2 regions of the Paenibacillus sp. TAB_01 genome follow, and region 1 is predicted to be linked to the other one. Evidence: riboswitches for the same ligand, from Rfam matches in the RefSeq annotation. Region 1 holds a riboswitch; the other holds the start of a gene.
The links. A riboswitch is a leader RNA that binds a small molecule or an ion and turns the genes downstream of it on or off. The one in region 1 is predicted to bind cyclic di-AMP.

Region 2: it holds a riboswitch for cyclic di-AMP, as region 1 does, so the genes downstream of both, ACHHV8_RS01370 (hypothetical protein) here and ACHHV8_RS15725 (hypothetical protein) in region 1, are expected to answer to the same signal.

The regions. Positions count from the first base shown of each region.
Region 1 is NZ_JBIFNP010000001.1:3,275,651-3,278,930, forward strand. It holds gene ACHHV8_RS15715 (GerAB/ArcD/ProY family transporter) at 1-702, opposite strand, end outside; gene ACHHV8_RS15720 (hypothetical protein) at 699-950, opposite strand; gene ACHHV8_RS15725 (hypothetical protein) at 1,060-1,482, opposite strand; cyclic di-AMP (ydaO/yuaA leader) riboswitch at 1,574-1,736, opposite strand; gene ACHHV8_RS15730 (phytanoyl-CoA dioxygenase family protein) at 1,812-2,441, opposite strand; gene ACHHV8_RS36805 (phytanoyl-CoA dioxygenase family protein) at 2,416-2,718, opposite strand; gene ACHHV8_RS15740 (ectoine synthase) at 2,750-3,130, opposite strand; gene ectB (diaminobutyrate--2-oxoglutarate transaminase) at 3,146-3,280, opposite strand, start outside.
Region 2 is NZ_JBIFNP010000001.1:280,953-284,232, reverse strand. It holds gene ACHHV8_RS01375 (hypothetical protein) at 1-108, opposite strand, end outside; cyclic di-AMP (ydaO/yuaA leader) riboswitch at 307-508, opposite strand; cyclic di-AMP (ydaO/yuaA leader) riboswitch at 633-828, opposite strand; cyclic di-AMP (ydaO/yuaA leader) riboswitch at 1,160-1,334, shown strand; gene ACHHV8_RS01370 (hypothetical protein) at 1,634-1,927, shown strand; gene corA (magnesium/cobalt transporter CorA) at 1,930-2,880, opposite strand; gene ACHHV8_RS01360 (Cof-type HAD-IIB family hydrolase) at 3,062-3,280, shown strand, end outside.

The DNA.
Region 1 (3,280 bases):
TACCTGAAGCAGGTCGGAGAGGGTCAGCACGATGCCGGCTGTTATAATTACGGCCAAGCCGAGCTTCCTGAACTGGACAGGATTGCCTAATCCCGGGCTCAGCACCAGAAAAACAATGGTTTCGCCATAAGGAAACCATAAGGTGGCGCTAAAGCATTCTTTGATTAAAGGAAGCATGCCCTTGGACAGAAAAGGAAGCGTCCGTTCCAGCGCAAGCGATCCGCTCATGGCCAGCAGCAGACCCAGCAGGATGAAGAAAAGAATGATTAGCGCCACCATCACTTCGGAAAGCCGTCCCAATGTTTTCATGCCGCCGCTTGCTGCGTAAGCGATAATCAGAATAAACAGCAGAACTACAATTTGCGGAGGGGTTTCACGCAGCAAGGTCGTCATGACTAACTCCAGCATATCTCTTACGTTTCTAGCGGCAATGTAGAGAAAATAAACGGCATAGCAAACCGCAAGCGTGCGGCCAAGCGTCTTCCCCCATGCCGATGTAAGCAGACCCAGAAAGCCATTTCGCCTTTGAAGCGAGAATAAAGCCGTGTACAACAGGAATAAGAGGATGGCAGGAAGCAGCGAAATAAGCTCAACCAGCCATACATCCGGTACCAATTTCGGTGTCCCGAAAATAATGGCGGTGCCTAATAAACAAATAAGCATCAGCGTGTAGCTCTGCATCGAGGTAAGCTTGCCGGTCATAGCTTTGTCCTCTTGCCGGTCGCCCCCGTCTTCGTACGCTGCCGTACAGATTTCCTGCCGCGGAAATCCTTTATAAGCGCTGCAAGGAAAGCCCCTGCGACAAACAAATAATTTTCCATATTGTTATTGACGCCAAAACCTAGCCGCTTCAATGCAGAGCCGAAAACCTCGTGATAGACCCTCATATCGAGAAAGGCCAGAAGCAGCAGCGTGATTAGAGTAACGCAAAGCAGCCCGATACTTGTCAATAGGAAAGCCTCTTCTCCTGTGTAATATCCATATTTTGCACGGAATAATCGGGGAATATGTAGAACCTAAAGAAGCCGCTGGATAAGCGGCTTCTTTAGGTTGCTATCGTCAGGGCAGCAGAAAGGAAACTTCATTATTATTTATATAAGTAAGCTGATCTGCTCCAAGTCCTCTGTAGGTTACTCTGGAGATGTCCCGCTTAGTGATGACATGGATAGACTGGGGATTCCAGCTTCTGCAAATCTGTATGTAACGGCAGCATAGGTTAAAGCTGAGTTCAAATAAATAGACTTTGCCGATCCGTATGCCCGGCGGCGTCCACGTGCTTTCGTCTTCCGTATCGACCATCAGAATCTTGTCGACCCCCATGGCCTCCAGCCGTTTTCTGCCGTAATTGTTATTTGTCATCGCATAATAGCGATGGCCGCGTTCCCTCAGTAAATGGATGAATTCCTTCCCTGCCCGATTCGGTGCGGATACTAAAATATATTCCGCCGTGTCAATTTGCGGTTTAACGTTCAAACAGCTCAATGCGGCTTCTCCTCCTCTTTGAGGTCGCAGGTTTAGCACACGCGATAGCCTGTCAGCATCATAAAGATGCAGTCTCTGCCGCCTGCCCTGCCCCTCTCCAAATGTACGCTTACGAGGTTAGCTGTCGGATTCGGACGCGAGAATCGCCCTACCCGGCTCGTGCCGGGATTCACCCCACCAAGGATGCTTGCCGCATCCGTTGTTATGGTTCCCCCGCTCCTGCAGCTTCCGGCAGGATTCAGCGATCGATTTCATAGGCTTCTTGGTCTTCAACTGCGACGCCGAGAAGCAGGACCGCCATCATCAGGGGTCCTGCTGTCATCCGGTGTTTAAGGGCGCGAGGCGATAAATTCAGGCCTCGGCTTTTTGCCCGAGTAAGGCGAGATCAGTTTATTATGGACACTATTGTACACGATGAACACATTGCTGCGCGGGTCCGGTGTAATGTTGCTGTTGGAGCCGTGCATCAGGTTGCAGTCAAACAGAAGGACAGAGCCGGCTTTACCTACAGGAGCTGTAATGCCTCCGTGCCGCACCAAATATTTGAGGCTTTCCTGGTCCGGTACCCCATATTCCTGACGGCGCAGCGACGACTTGTAATTCTCATCCGGCGTTTCACCGACGCAGGAAACAAACATGCGGTGAGAACCGGGTACGACCATCAGCGGGCCGTTGTTCGCATGATTATCCTCCAGAGCGATTGAGCAGCTGAGCGCCCGCATGCGTGGCATTCCGTCCTCCACATGCCAGGTTTCAAAATCCGAGTGCCAATAAAATTCTTTGCCGGTAAAGCCTTGCTTGAAATTGATTCTCGATTGATGAATGTAAGTCTCGCTGCCGAGAATTTGTCCGACGATGGCCTGGAGGCTCGGATGCGCCGCCATCTGCTTAAATACCTCATCATCCCGATGGACCGCGAAGATAGAGCGGATCTCATCGCCTCCCGGCTCTCGAATCACCTCCGGCTTCTGAAGGTGCCTGACTTTGCCGCCACAGGCGCGCCAGTTCCTGCTTCCAGAACTGAACCTGCTTCTCATCGAAGAATGATTCCAGGAACAGATAACCGTTCTCCTCGTAAAAACTCAGCTGACGTTCATCAATAACGGACTGATGGATCGAATGATTGTACACAACCGGATCTTCCCTCGCGATCAGCTTAGGCTCCGGATAGATTCTGGAAGGATAGGCATCCGCTGCCCCTGACCTGTTCAATGTAATTTGCTCCTTTTGCGCCATATGCTGCATTCCCCTCTCCCCATGGTTTGGTTTAGCCTAATGGATACGTGCCTTCGGCATCATGCACTTCCCGCCCTGTGGTGGGAGGATTAAATACGCAGATCATCCGCATTTGACTTTTTCCCCGCAACAGATGCTTCTCGTGCCCGTCCAACACGTACAGCGTTCCGGGCTGAATCGGATAAACAGTGCCGGTGGCGAGCACCTCAATTTCCCCTTCGCCTTCAATGCAGTACACAGCCTCCACATGGTGCTTATACCAGATTTCCGTCTCTGTTCCCGCTTTGATCGTCGTGTCATGCAGCGAGAAGCCAACTCCGTCATCCTTCACCAGCAGTCTTGTGCTTGCCCAGGTTTCAGTGTCTACGTCATACTCGGTGTTTAGTAAATCGTTTACATGTCTGACAATCATCGTATGCTGCCTCCTTTATCGTGAATTCAAGCCCGCTCCCAGCTCGGACGCTATTTCCTTCAAGCATTGCTCCAATATGTCAAGGCCCTTTTGAAGGCCGGCTCGATCAATCGTCAGAGGCGGCATAATTTTGGCCACCTCGCTGTCGGT
Region 2 (3,280 bases), 3.0 Mb from region 1:
GTTCACCATAACGGCAAAGGGCAGCTGATGGAACAAAAGCTGGCGGATAAAAGCCTCTCCCGTTGGATTTGGTGCAGATACTAGAGTCAGCTCCTGCGAATCCTCCACGATATTCTCCTCCTCCTTGACAAAAGAGAAGGCAGCCGATTTCTCCGAAAACGATGCCTGCCAAACGGCTCCGAAAAGCCGATGATGGCCACGCCGTACTTCCCCGGGCAGCAAAAAAGAAGCCTGCGGAAAGAGAAGAACTCTTCCCGCGGGCTTCTTCAGGCACAGTTATAGAAACCATGCCCTGCCGCGACAATCGTTGCCTCTCCCGATACGCTTACGAGGTTAGCTGTCGGATTCGGGCGTGAGAGTCGCCCTACCTGCGGATACGGCCAAACGCCGCATGCTCAGGATTCACCCCATGGCGCACGATAGTACAGACCGATAAACCGGCTGATCGAATCGGCATCCGTTGGTTCCCCCGTTCCTTTTCCATTCAAGGACTCAGCGAAAAACTGCAAAAATTAACATAAGAAAAACCACAGAGGCCTAAGCCCTGTGGTCGAATTTATCCGATCACAAGCTTCATCATCCTCTCTCCTTAGCAGCCCGCCCGAAGGAATGAACCGGTTCATTCCTTCGGGGCCTGCTCTATCAACGCTGACGAGGTTAGCTGTCGGATTCGGGCGGTGAGAGTCGCCCTACCTGCAGATGCGCCGAAAGGCCCATCGTCAGGATTCACCCCAAGCCATGAAATCAACGGCTCTCACACCGTGAAGACATTGGCTTTGTTGGGTCCCCCGTTTTCCTGGCGAACAGGAAATTAAGCGATCAGAATTGGAAACTTTGTTTGAATCATGAGTTGTATCTTACGCCGGCCGAATAAAACTGTAAATAAAACCCGCGCTTCATTTAGAGTGAAAACAGGCATTTAATCGATTGAAATGAATTCAGATCTCGTTTTTTCTCTATCTTACTCCTTATCGCTCTTGAATACGAAGATATGGCAAGAAAACAAGCTTTCTCTAGAAATCATGCCGTAAGGAAATGAAACCCTCACTTGATTTCGTTTTCATTTAGATATACAGCGAAAATCATGCGAATTTCGCTCCCTATTGAAGTTTACAGACATTGCGTAACGGTGTAGGATTCACATCAACAACTTCATATTTGCTGCAAAACGCTTTGTTCCCGCTAAGGGAAACGGGGGACCCAACCGAAGCCATCTTCATTGAAGACAGCTTCAGGGGTGAATCCTGCCGGAGCTTCCATACGAGCCTCCGCAGGTAGGGCACTCTCAAGCCCGAATCCGACAGCTAACCTCGTAAGCGATTGAGAGAGAACACCTTTACCGTGCTTCGTTACGGCATCGTCCGCCACATCCGTAGAAGCCCGCGAGTAGAGTTTCTCTGCTCCCCGGGCTTTTTTTGCTTGTCTCCAATGAAAAAACTCATTTGATGAGGAGTGCAGCCACTGATGATGAAGCTGACCGAAACGTATAGTCAACCGATCGACCTGCTCCTAAACTGCAAAATCGGCTCGATGGAAATATATCAATTTGAAGGCCGCTTATTAAATGAAGAAGTATCGGGGATGACCGGGAGCCGGATTTGGGGCTTATTTAAAATTTCCGGCGGCGGGAGCAATGGCTGGGGAGAATATAGTTTACCCGCCGGGGACAAAAGAATCGACCTGGTACATTGGTCATTCCGTATTTATGAAGCTGAAAGGCCGCTCCCTTCCCGAAGCACTTCAGCAGGCTCGTACGTGCCGTGACGATTGGGGGCGGGAACGCTGCGAGCTGGCCGAGACCGCTTTGCTCGATTTAGCGCTGCAGCTCCGGTACTCGGAGGCCCAGGCGCCTTCCATGCGGATGAAGCACCTTGCGCTGGAGAGGGCTTGTTTGATCGAACAAGCCCAGTCGTATTTTTCTTTCTAGACTTAATCGAACCAGCCCTTGCGGCGGAACCAGGTATACATGCCGAACCCGATCGCGAACATCATCAGAAGTGCGGCAAAGTATCCCCACTGCCATCGCAGCTCCGGCATATGGTCGAAATTCATGCCGTATATGCCGGCGATAAAGGTCAGCGGCATGAATATGGTCGTTATAACGGTCAACGTTTTCATAATGGTGTTCATCCGGTTCGAGTTCAGGGAAATATAGCTGTCCCTCATATCCGCCGTCACCTCGCGGTTGGAGTCGTTAATTTCCGACAGCTTGAGCAGGTGATCGTAAATATCCGTAAAATAAACCAGCTGATCCTTAAGGCCGTCCATCCGGTCCGAATTGATGACACGGTACAGCAGATCGCGCATCGGCACGATCGTTCTCCGGAGCTTCAGCAGCTTCGCCCGGATTTCGAAGATTTCATTCATTAGAATATGAATGGGCTCTTCTTTGCCTTTCGTTTCAATTTCGTTCAGCTGGTCCTCAATCTGGTAAACGCTTGGAAAATATTCATCGACCAGCTTGTCCATGACAAGGTAGGCGCAGTACACATGCCCTCTCTCGCGAAGGCTGGGCTGCGTCTCCACTCTCGACCAAGCCTCATCAATTTCACGGGAACGGTTAAAATGGAACGTAACGATAAAATGGGTGCCCCAGAACAGATCGATTTCTTCTGCCGCCAAGGTCTGCGCATTCATCGCATGAAGGACAAAAAAATGCACGCCCTCGTAATGATCCACCTTCGGCCTCTGCAGCAGCTGACAGCAGTCCTCGATCGCAAGCGGATGAAACTGGAAATGGGTTTCCAGACGCTTGGCTTCTTCCTCCGTCGGCTGGTCAAAATCGACCCAATACCACTTCACCTTCAGACTGAGCAAATCGCCGAGCGTGGCATTATCGATCAGCCTGTTATCATGGTCTACCGCTATGACCCGGATCATCGCGCTCTCTCCTTTGAACCCCTGCTTTGAAACTAGTGTTCCAAATTTTGCCCTTCCTTATGAGGGAATAATGGAACGGCTGCCAATAAATTCGCACGATCGGCGGAGCGCCATTGTTCTTCCCCAAAACCCGGCATTCAAGTATAATGGGAGCCGTAGACACAATACGGGAGTGGATATCATGTATAAAATGCTGGCGATCGACATTGACGATACGCTTATTAATGATGACAAAGAAGTGACGGAAGGAACGAAGCAGGCGTTGGCCGAAGCGCTGGCGCACGGCATTACCGTCACGCTGGCTACAGGGCGTATGTACGCATCGGCGAAGCAGATGGCTTCCCAGCTTCAGCTGAATGTGCCGCTCATCACGTACAACGGCTCGCTCGTGAAAAACTCG